One region of the Methylobacterium komagatae genome, then DNA from elsewhere that is predicted to be linked to it. Evidence: predicted binding sites of a transcription regulator. Region 1 holds the regulator's gene; the other holds the start of a gene.

Region 1 (5,215 bases):
GGCGTGATGGCGGGCACTTATCTTGCGGAATACGGGCGGAACTCGAAGCTCGCGGACCTGATCCGCTTTCTCAACGACATCCTGCTCTCGGCGCCGTCCATCCTGATCGGTCTGTTCGTCTACACCCTGATGGTGCGGCCGATGGGGACCTATTCCGGCTGGGCCGGCGGCGTGGCGCTGGCGATCATCGCGGTGCCGGTGATCGTCCGCACCACCGAGGACATGCTGCGGCTCGTGCCGGGCACCCTGCGCGAGGCCGGCGCGGCGCTCGGCGCGCCCCCTCCGTCGTCATCACCAGCGTGACGTGGAAGGCCGCCTCGGCCGGCATCGTGACGGGCATCATCCTGGCGCTGGCCCGCATCGCGGGCGAGACCGCGCCGCTCCTGTTCACGGCGCTCAACAACAACTCCTGGTTCTCGGCCAACCTCATGGGCGGCGTCGCGAACCTTCCGGTGATGATCTACCAGTTCGCGCTGTCGCCCTATCCGAACTGGCAGGGCCTCGCCTGGGCCGGCGCCCTCCTGATCACCGGGACCATCCTGGCCCTGTCGATCGTCGCCCGCATCGTGATCAAGCCCCAGCGTTCCCGCTGACCCCGCGTGACGTACGACCCCACCACGAGGACATGACGATGAACGCCGCCTCCGCAAGGCCGACAGGTGCCATGGGCCACAACGCCCCTGCCGCCGGCCGGGCCGTCCGCATCGCCGTGAAGGACCTGAACTTCTACTACGGGTCGTTCCACGGCCTGAAGAACGTCAATCTCGACTTCTACGACCGGCAGGTGACGGCGCTGATCGGCCCCTCGGGCTGCGGAAAGTCGACCCTGCTGCGGTGCTTCAACCGCATCTACAGCCTCTATCCAGAGCAGCGCGCCGAGGGGCAGATCCTGCTCGACGGGCGCAACGTGCTCGATTCGAACGTCGACCTGAACGAGCTGCGCTCGCGCATCGGCATGGTGTTCCAGAAGCCGACGCCGTTCCCGATGTCGATCTACGACAATGTCGCCTTCGGCCTGCGCCTCTACGAGAAGCTGCCCAAGGCGGAGCTCGACGTCCGCGTCGAGGAATCCCTGCGCAAGTCCGCCCTCTGGGACGAGGTGAAGGACAAGCTCAAGCAGCCCGGCACCGGCCTCTCCGGCGGCCAGCAGCAGCGCCTCTGCATCGCCCGCACCGTGGCGCAGCGTCCGGAGGTGATCCTGTTCGACGAGCCGACCTCGGCCCTCGACCCGATCTCGACCGGCCGCATCGAGGAGCTGATGGAGCAGCTGCGCGATGAGTTCACCATCGTGATCGTCACGCACAACATGCAGCAGGCGGCCCGCATCTCGCAGTACACGGCCTTCATGTATCTCGGCGAACTGGTCGAGTTCGACCAGACCAACAAGATCTTCATGAACCCCACCGAGCGCCGCACGCAGGACTACATCACCGGCCGCTTCGGCTGAGCCACAGATCAGGATTCGCGGAGGTCTCGCCATGCCCGGCCATATCGTCACGTCCTACGACACGGACCTAGAGGACCTGCGCCGGTCGATCTCGGAGATGGGCGGCGTCGCCGAGAAGATGACCGGCGAGGCGACCCTCGCCCTCGCCCGCAAGGACGAGAACCTCGCCCAGGCGGTAATCCTGGCCGACAAGCGCCTCGACACGCTTCAGCGCGAGATCGAGGAAAAGGCGGTCCTGCTCATCGCCCGCCGCCAGCCCATGGCGGTGGACCTGCGCGAGACCATCTCGGCCATCCGCGTCTCGGGCGATCTCGAGCGCATCGGCGACCTCGCCAAGAACGTCGCCAAGCGCGTCACCGCCATCGCCGACCAGTCGCCCGCGCAGAAGATCGTGCTCGGCGTGCGCCACATGAGCGACCTCGCCGAGGGGCAGCTCAAGGACGTGCTGGACGCCTATGCGAGCCGTGACATCAAGGCCGCCCACGACGTATGGGAACGGGACGGCGAGATCGACGCCCTGTACAATTCCCTGTTTCGCGAGCTCCTGACCTACATGATGGAGGATCCGCGCAACATCTCGTTCTGCACGCATCTTCTGTTCTGCGCCAAGAACGTGGAGCGCATCGGCGATCACACCACCAACATCGCCGAGACCATCCATTATCTCCAGACCGGCGAGATCTTCATGGGCGAGCGCCCGAAGAACGACGCCTCGAACTACACGACGGTCGTGCCGGGCGCCTAAGAGCTCCTCACAAAACTCCCGTTCACCGGGAGTTCTCCCCCTGGCCTCGACGGCTTAGCGGGAGTTTCGTGAGAGGCTCTCAGGCCCGGCGAGACCCGACCCATCGACGGCGCGGTCCCCGCTCAGGAAGGCCGCGCGGCGTAACAGCGTTGCCTGGACCCCTCGGTCGCCTTCGGCCGGGGGCATCCGGCGTGGAATGGACCACCGGCCATGCGTGTCCTGATCGTCGAGGACGAAGAGGCGCTCACCACCCTCCTGCGGTACAACCTGGAGGCGGAGGGCTTCAGCGTCGATTCCGCCGCGCGGGGCGACGACGCCGAGTTGCTGCTCGCCGAGCGCACCCCCGATCTCGTGCTGCTCGACTGGATGCTGCCGGGCCTGTCGGGCATCGAACTCTGCCGCCGCATCCGGGCGCGGCGCGAGACCGAGCGGCTGCCGGTCATCATGCTCACCGCCAGGGGCGAGGAGGGCGACCGGGTGCGTGGCCTCGGCACCGGCGCGGACGATTACATCGTCAAGCCGTTCTCGGTGCCGGAATTGCTGGCGCGGGTGCGCGCCCTTCTTCGCCGTGCCAAGCCCGCCCATGTCGCAGACCGGCTGGCGGCGGGCGATATCGAGCTCGACCGCAGCGGTCATCGCGTCCGGCGCGGCGGCACCGAACTCCATCTCGGGCCGACCGAGTTCCGGCTACTCGAATTCCTGATGCTCAGCCCCGGCCGGGTCTTCTCCCGCGAGCAATTGCTCGACGGCGTCTGGGGCCACGACGTCTATATCGACGAGCGCACCGTGGACGTGCATGTCGGCCGCCTGCGCAAGGCGCTCAACGGGCCGCGCCAGACCGACCCAATCCGCACCGTGCGCGGCTCGGGCTACGCCTTCGACGAGACCTTCTCCCTCGAAGCGTGATCTACCGGACCGCGGCCGTGCGGTCGGGAATGGCGGACAGGGCTTCCAGCACCGTGCCCTCCGTCAGGATCTGCGGCAGCACCTGCGGCTCGCCCTGCGTGTAGAGCAGGTAGAGCGGCACGCCGCTGCGGCCGTAATCCTCGAGCAAACGGGTGATCTCCGGGTTCTGGTTGGTCCAATCGCCCTTCAGGTAGGTGACGCCCTTGGCCCGCATCGCCGCCTGCACGGACGGCCGCGACAGCGAGGTGGTTTCGTTGACGGCGCAGGTGATGCACCACGCCGCCGTCAGGTTCACGAAGACCGGGTGCCGCGCGTCGCGCAAGGCATCGAGCCGCGTCCGGCTGAAAGGTTCGGTGCCCTCGGACGCGGCTTGCGCCGTTGACAGTGCAGGCTGCTGCGACAGGCCGAAGCCCAAAGTCACCACGGCGATGACCGCGAGGCCTGCCAAACCCTGGAAGATGCGCTCCCCGACGGGCGTCGCGTTGCGGCTGCGCTCCCAGGCCCAGGCCGCGAAGCCCACGAGCACGACGCCGATGAGCGCTGCGAACAGGCCGCGCGCATCGACCTGCTGCGCCAGCACCCAGATCAGCCACGCCGCCGTGGCATAGACCGGGAAGGCGAGCGCCTGCTTCAGCGTCTCCATCCACGCGCCGGGGCGGGGAAGGATCCGCACGGCGCCGGGCCACAGGGTCAGGGCCAGGAAGGGCAGCGAGAGGCCGAGACCCAGGGCGGCGAACACCGCCAGCGCCACGGCGGGCCCCTGCGTCAGCGCGAAGCCCACCGCCGCGCCCATGAAGGGCGCAGTACACGGGGTGGCGACGAGCGTCGCGAGCACCCCGGTGAAGAACGAGCCCGAGAGTCCGGCCCGGCGGGTCAGGCCGTCGCCGATCCCGGCGAATCGGCCGCCGAGGGAGAACACCCCCGACAGGCTCAAACCCACCGCGACAAGGAGGTAGGCGAGACCGGCCACGACCGGCGCCGATTGCAACTGGAAGCCCCAACCGAGGCTCGCCCCGCCGCCCTTCAGGCCGATCAGCAGCCCGGCGAGGCCGAGGAAGCTCGCGAGCACGCCCGCCGTGTAGGCGAGGCCGTGGAGCCTCACGCGCCCGAGGCTCTCGCCCGACTGGCGGACGAGGCCGAGCACCTTGATCGACAGGACCGGGAAGACGCAGGGCATCAGGTTAAGGATCAGCCCGCCGAGCAGCGCGAGGCCGATCGAAGCCAAGAGCGTCGGCTGGTCCGCCGGGTAGGACGGGGCGCCGGAGGATGCGGGAGCGTTCGCGGACAGCGTGGTCGCAGGCTCGTCGCCATAGGCGAAGGCGAGGCGCACGACGCCGTTGCCGGTCTCTTCACCCACCGTCAGCACGCCGGGCAGGGAGCCGGGGAAGGTCTTGTCGTCCCCCCGCGTCAGGGTGAGGTGCAGCCCCTGGTCATCGACGCTCAGCGTCTGCTCGGCGGCGTTGTCGATCGCCGTCTCGGCATAGGGGAAGTAGGCGGCGGATTTGATCGAATCCGGCTTCAGCCCGCTCGCGGCGAAGTCCAGGCGGATCCTGTCGCCTTCGCGGGAGAGACGCTGTGGCCAGACCGGTGCGACCGGCAGGGCGGCCCGCGCGCGGGCGAACAGGGCGGCGTTGGCCGGATCGGGCGTCGCCTTGCCCACCGGCAGGGTCAGGCTGAGGTCGGCCGAGCCCGGAATGCACTCGGTCTCGCAGACGAGATAGGTCAGCTTGCCCGCGAGCCGCACCGGTTCGGCCGGATCGAGGCTCGGCGGCGGCGAGACCGGCACGAGGAGCGTCACCTCGCCCTCGTAGCCGTAGTTCATCAGCGTCGCGATCGGAATGCGGTGCGGCGCGGGCCAGCGGATGCCCCCGGTGCCGAACCCGGCGGGCAAGGTCCACGTGATCTCCGGCGGCAGGCCGGAATCACCCGGATTGCGCCAATAGACGTGCCAGCCGGGCTTCAGCTTCATCGTGACGGCAAGGGTGAAGGGCGTGCCACCCGCCACCGCCTGCGGCTCCGCCGCGAGGCTCGCCCGCACGAGATCGGCGGGCGGACGCAGGCCCTGAGCCTGGGACGGACCGAGACCCGGAGCGAAGCCCAGGCAGGCGAGGAGCAGG
Region 2 (5,215 bases), 4.4 Mb from region 1:
GATGTCGATTTCGAGCATGAACGGCGCGAGGAGGTGATTCAACACCTCTACGAGCGCTACGGCCGGGAGAGGGCTGCCCTATGCGCGACGGTGATCCATTACCGGCCGCGCATGGCGATCCGCGAAGTCGCCAAGGTTCTCGGCCTGTCCGAGGATGTGGCGGCGGCGATCTCTGACACGGTCTGGGGCTCCTGGGGCAAGGACCTGCCAGATGCCCACGTTACCCAATCCGGCCTCGACCCAAATAACCCGGCCCTACGTCAGGCCCTCGACCTCGCCCATCAGCTCATCGGATTCCCCCGGCACCTGTCACAGCATGTCGGAGGCTTCGTGCTGACACGGGGGCGCCTCGACGAGACCGTGCCGGTCGGCAACGCGGCCATGCCGGACCGCACCTTCATCGAGTGGGATAAGGACGACATCGACGCCCTCAAGCTGATGAAAGTCGATGTGCTGGCGCTCGGCATGCTCACCTGCCTGAAGCGCGGACTCGATTTTTGAAGCGCAACCACGGCATCGATCTCCCGACCCTCGCGGACATCCCGCAAGGTGACGATCCGACCTTCGCCATGCTGTCGAAGGCCGATTCCATCGGCGTGTTCCAGGTCGAGAGCCGGGCGCAGATGTCGATGCTGCCGCGCCTGAAGCCGAGGGAATTCTACGATCTCGTCGTGCAGGTTGCGATCGTGCGCCCCGGCCCGATCCAGGGCGGAATGGTCCATCCCTACCTGCGCCGCCGCTGCAATGAGGAGACGGTCGAGTATCCTTCTCCCTCCGACGATCCGGCGCGGGCCGATGAGTTGAAGGCGGTTCTGGAGAAGACCTGCGGCGTGCCCCTGTTTCAGGAGCAGGCGATGCAGATCGCGATCATCGCGGCTGGCTTCACCCCGGCCGAGGCCGATGGGCTACGGCGGGCCATGGCGACCTTCCGGCACAATGGCGAGATCGGCGGCTTCGCGGACAAGTTCATCGGCGGGATGACCCGGCGCGGCTATCCGAAGGATTTCGCCGAACGCTGCTTCCAGCAGATCCGCGGCTTCTCGACCTACGGCTTTCCCGAAAGCCATGCGGCGAGCTTCGCCCTGCTGGTCTACGCCTCGGCCTGGATGAAGTGCCATCATCCGGATGTCTTCCTGGCCGCCATCCTCAACGCGCAGCCGATGGGCTTCTATCAACCGGCCCAGCTGGTGCGCGATGCCCGCGCTCACGGGGTCGAGGTGCGCCATGTCTGCGTGAACGCGAGCGATTGGGATTGCACCCTCGAGCCTAGCGAGACCCCTCGCCATCATGCCGTCCGCCTTGGGCTGCGGCTGGTGAGCGGTCTGCCCGAAATGGCCATGCGGCGTCTCGTGCGCCTGCGGGCCAACGGCTATGCCAGCATCGAAGGGTTGCAGGCCGCACTCGCCCTACCACGGAACGTGCTGGAACGCCTCGCGGATGCAGATGCCTTCCGCGCCTTCGGCCTTGCCCGGCGGGATGCGCTCTGGGCGGTGCGGGCGCTGGAAGGGCTGTCCCGGCGGGCTCTTCCCTCCCGAGAGAACGGACGCAGGGCGGACCTGCTCGAAGCCCCCTGCCGCTTTTCGCGTGGCATGCCGATGACGGCCTGTTCCGCAACGAGGCGGCGGCCGACCTGCCCGCCATGGCGCCCTCCGAGACGGTGGCGGACGATTACGCGACGACGAGCCTATCCCTGCGCGGCCACCCGGTGGCGTTCTTCCGGGAGCGCCTGAGCCGTATCGGCGCGATGACCGCCCGCGCCCATCTCGACCCAACCCTGCCGCAGAATGCACGGGCCATCGTGGCGGGGATCGTGCTGGTGCGGCAGAGGCCGGGCACGGCCAAGGGCGTGGTCTTCCTCACCATCGAGGACGAGACCGGTACGGCCAATGTGATCGTGTGGAAGAAGGTGTTCGAAGCCAACCGCCGGATCGCCATGCAGGCGCGTTTCCTGGCGGTGAAGGGGCGGATCCAGCGTGCGGGCGAGGTGGTTCACCTCGTGGCCGAAGGGTTCCGCGATCTCACCGGGTCCCTCAGGGACTTGCGAGAGTCAGGGCTGAAATTGCCGCCGGAGACCACCGATTTTGGGGCGCCGACGCATCGGCACCCCTATCGCAGCCGTGATTTTCACTGACGCCGCCAATGGCGGCGCCGGTTAGATCACTTAGCGCTGCGCAGACTCATCCAGGCGGATCGTCGGGAGCATCTCAAGAGCCTTGGCTGTAATCCGCTCGAGGTGCTCACCCTGAAGACCCTTCTCGGCACCGAGCTTCTTGATGCGCTCGCGGTGCTGCGCGAGGGTCAGCCCGTAATACGTCTGTTCGGTGGTCTGCTCAGCCATTCATAACTCCTGTTGCGGGGAGGCTCAGATGGCAAAAGAGATCTATCTTTTCAAGGGCCTGAGTCTTTCGTCAGGGCTCTCGACAGCGCATGCGTCCCACGCCAGAACGGGGCTCGCTTTCTGAGAGCTTTCCATGCCGCGTCTGCCCGTCCTCCTCGCTGCCTGCCTCGCCCTGGCGCCTGCTGTGGCCCACGCCGATTCCTGCGACGACCTCACCAAACAGATCGCCAAAGCGATTGGCGGCAAGGTCGGACGGCGGTCAGGCCCGAGTATCGATATCCGCGTGGCCGGCCCGAATAAGTTCGACGTGACCTGCCGGGCCGAGCCCATCGTTCAGGCGATCTCGGCCGAGCCACAGCCCTCTGCCGCCTTCTTCCGCGAACTTTCGACGGCGTCGGAAATCCTGATCGGTGAATCGGCCGCGACCGTGGAGCCGATCATCGCCAAGGCCTACCGCACGGCCCTCTCAGAGGGGCGCAAATCCTTCATCCAGCAGAATGGGTGGTCTGCGAGTTGCTACGCCGATCCGACGAGCAGCACGATGCGCACGCTCTGCTCCGTCGGCCGCATTCCGCCGGGCTGACCTATCTGGTTGGGGCAATGGCCCCGGTGACGACCGGTTCGACCAGGGAGGCGCGCGCGGGCGCGGCCTTTTCGCGGTCGAGCTTGTCCGCCGACACAAGGGCAGCGGCGATCAACGCAGCGACCGCCAAAGTCGCCTTGATCGCTTCCCAAACCCGCGCCCACATGACGGCCCCCCGACAGCACTCCGGTTGGACGCCCCCTCGACGAGAAGCAGGCGTCTCAATTCCGGCGATCCTCAGGGTCGCTCCTTCCCAAAACCTTACGACGGTGAGATTTCACCGCATTGCACAACATTCGTGGCTCGAACGCCTCAACCCGCCGCCTCAGCGGCGAGGGCTTCGAAAACGAGGGCATGGCGGTTTGCCAGGGCCTCGACATCGTGGGTGTAGCCACCCCCGATCACACCCACGATGGGAAGCCCCCTCGCCCGCGCCGATCGGACCACGAACCTGTCGCGAGCGGCCAGCCCCTCATCCGTCAGATTCAGCCGTCCCAGCCGGTCATCCAGATGTGGGTCCACCCCGGCGTTGTAGAAAACGATATCCGGTCGCAGGGCATCGATCAGCGGAGGCAGGCGCGCTTCCAGCATCGCGAGGTAGTCCGCATCCTCTAGTCCGTCCGGCAGACCGATATCGAGATCGCCGGGGATTTTCTGCGAGGGGTAGTTCTTCTCGCAATGGATCGAGAGGGTGAAGAGATCGGGCTCGCTGGACAGGCAATCGGCCGTGCCGTCGCCCTGGTGCACGTCGAGATCGACAACCATCGCGCGGCCGATCAGACCCTCCGCGCGCAGGGTCAGCGCCGCCACCGCCACGTCGTTCAGCACGCAGAAACCCGCCCCTTGCGACCGCCGCGCGTGGTGGCTTCCCCCGCCGCGCTTCCCGCGCAACCATGAGACAGGGCAAGCCGGGCAGCCAGCACGGTCCCGCCGACGCTGGCCCGGGAGCGGCGGACCAGCGCCTCGCTCACCGGCAAGCCGATATCGCGCTCGATGCCGCGCGGCACATCGCAGGCCAGGATACTGGCGACGTAGGCAGGATCATGCGCCCGCTCCAGCATGGCCGCATCTGCCAGTTCTGGCTGCACGAACCCATCCGGCACGAGGCCGCGCGCGCGTATGGCCTCCGCCAGCAGACCGTATTTGCGCATGGGAAAGCGATGGCCATCGGGCAGGGCCGCCTCGTAGGCAGAGTGGAAGCAGATGGGGGGTCTCATGCCTCTCGCAACGATCCTTTCCAGGCGGCGGACCAAGCTGCACCGCGTCACACAACTGATATGCTGCGGCTGGTACCCGGCCGCCACGGGCGCAGGTGCGCCCCCACGACGCGCCCGGACCGGCGCCGACGGCTCTTTCGCATGATCAGCGCGCTGGACGGCCCCTTCCTGGCCTTCGTCGGCTGCCTCGTGTTGATGCTGGTGAATCTCGTAAGCCTCTCCCTTGCCGGGCTGCGGCTCAGGCGCGCGATGCTGCGTTCGACCTTCCCGGAAGGCGCGCCGGTCTCACTCATTCGCCCGATCTGCGGGCTGGAGCGATTTAGCGAGGAGACGTTGGAAAGCGGCTTCCGTCTCGCCTACCGCGATTACGAATTGATCTTCTGCGTGGCCGACTCGGGAGATCCCATTCTGCCCCTGGTGCGACGACTCATCGCCAAGCATCCGCATGTCGCGGCGCGGGTCATCGTTGGGGAAGAGCGGATCAGCGACAATCCCAAACTCAACAACTGCGTCCGCGGTTGGGACGCAGCGTTGCATGAGTGGATCGTGCTGGCCGACTCCAATGTTTTGATGCCGCCAGACTATCTCCAGACCCTTCAAGCGGCATGGCGGCCCGATACCGGCCTCGTCTGCGCGACACCCATAGGCGCCCAGCCGGATGGATTCTGGGCCATGGTTGAATGCGCCTTCCTCAATACCCTTCAGGCGCGCTGGCAATATGCGGGTGAGGCGGTCGGCCTCGGCTTCGCGCAGGGCAAGAGCATGCTCTGGCACCGACCATTTCTGAACTCGGTCGGCGGCATCCGGGCACTCGCCCTTGAGATCGCCGAAGACGCCGCCGCCACCAAAGTGGTGCGGGCGGCCGGGAGGCGGGTCAACCTCGTCGCGGCCCCCTTCTCGCAGCCCCTCGGCAAGCGCAGCTTCGCGGAGATGTGGTCTCGCCAGATCCGGTGGGCGCGCCTGCGCCGCGTCACCTTCCCATTGTTCTTCGCACCGGAAATCTTCAGCGGAATGCTGGTGCCCTGCCTTCTGGCGGCACTATCGATCGGCTCTCCCGAGATGGCTTTCGGCCTCGGT

What was found. Region 1 encodes PhoB, which activates phosphate uptake and scavenging genes when phosphate is short. Its sites were predicted from a motif close to TGTCATNNANCTGTCAT; they were not measured.
Region 2: ACFQE0_RS00365 (ceramide glucosyltransferase) is a predicted target of PhoB. The motif match lies at 4,184-4,200, and genes of this name have one in related genera.

What each region holds. Positions count from the first base shown of each region.
Region 1 is NZ_JBHSWN010000001.1:4,431,819-4,437,033, forward strand. It holds partial or broken gene pstA (phosphate ABC transporter permease PstA) at 1-593, shown strand, start outside; gene pstB (phosphate ABC transporter ATP-binding protein PstB) at 665-1,447, shown strand; gene phoU (phosphate signaling complex protein PhoU) at 1,479-2,192, shown strand; gene phoB (phosphate regulon transcriptional regulator PhoB) at 2,403-3,098, shown strand; gene ACFQE0_RS22020 (protein-disulfide reductase DsbD family protein) at 3,100-5,215, opposite strand, start outside.
Region 2 is NZ_JBHSWN010000001.1:74,288-79,502, forward strand. It holds partial or broken gene ACFQE0_RS00345 (error-prone DNA polymerase) at 1-2,131, shown strand, start outside; gene ACFQE0_RS00350 (hypothetical protein) at 2,162-2,338, opposite strand; gene ACFQE0_RS00355 (hypothetical protein) at 2,472-2,921, shown strand; partial or broken gene ACFQE0_RS00360 (histone deacetylase family protein) at 3,234-4,138, opposite strand; gene ACFQE0_RS00365 (ceramide glucosyltransferase) at 4,280-5,215, shown strand, end outside.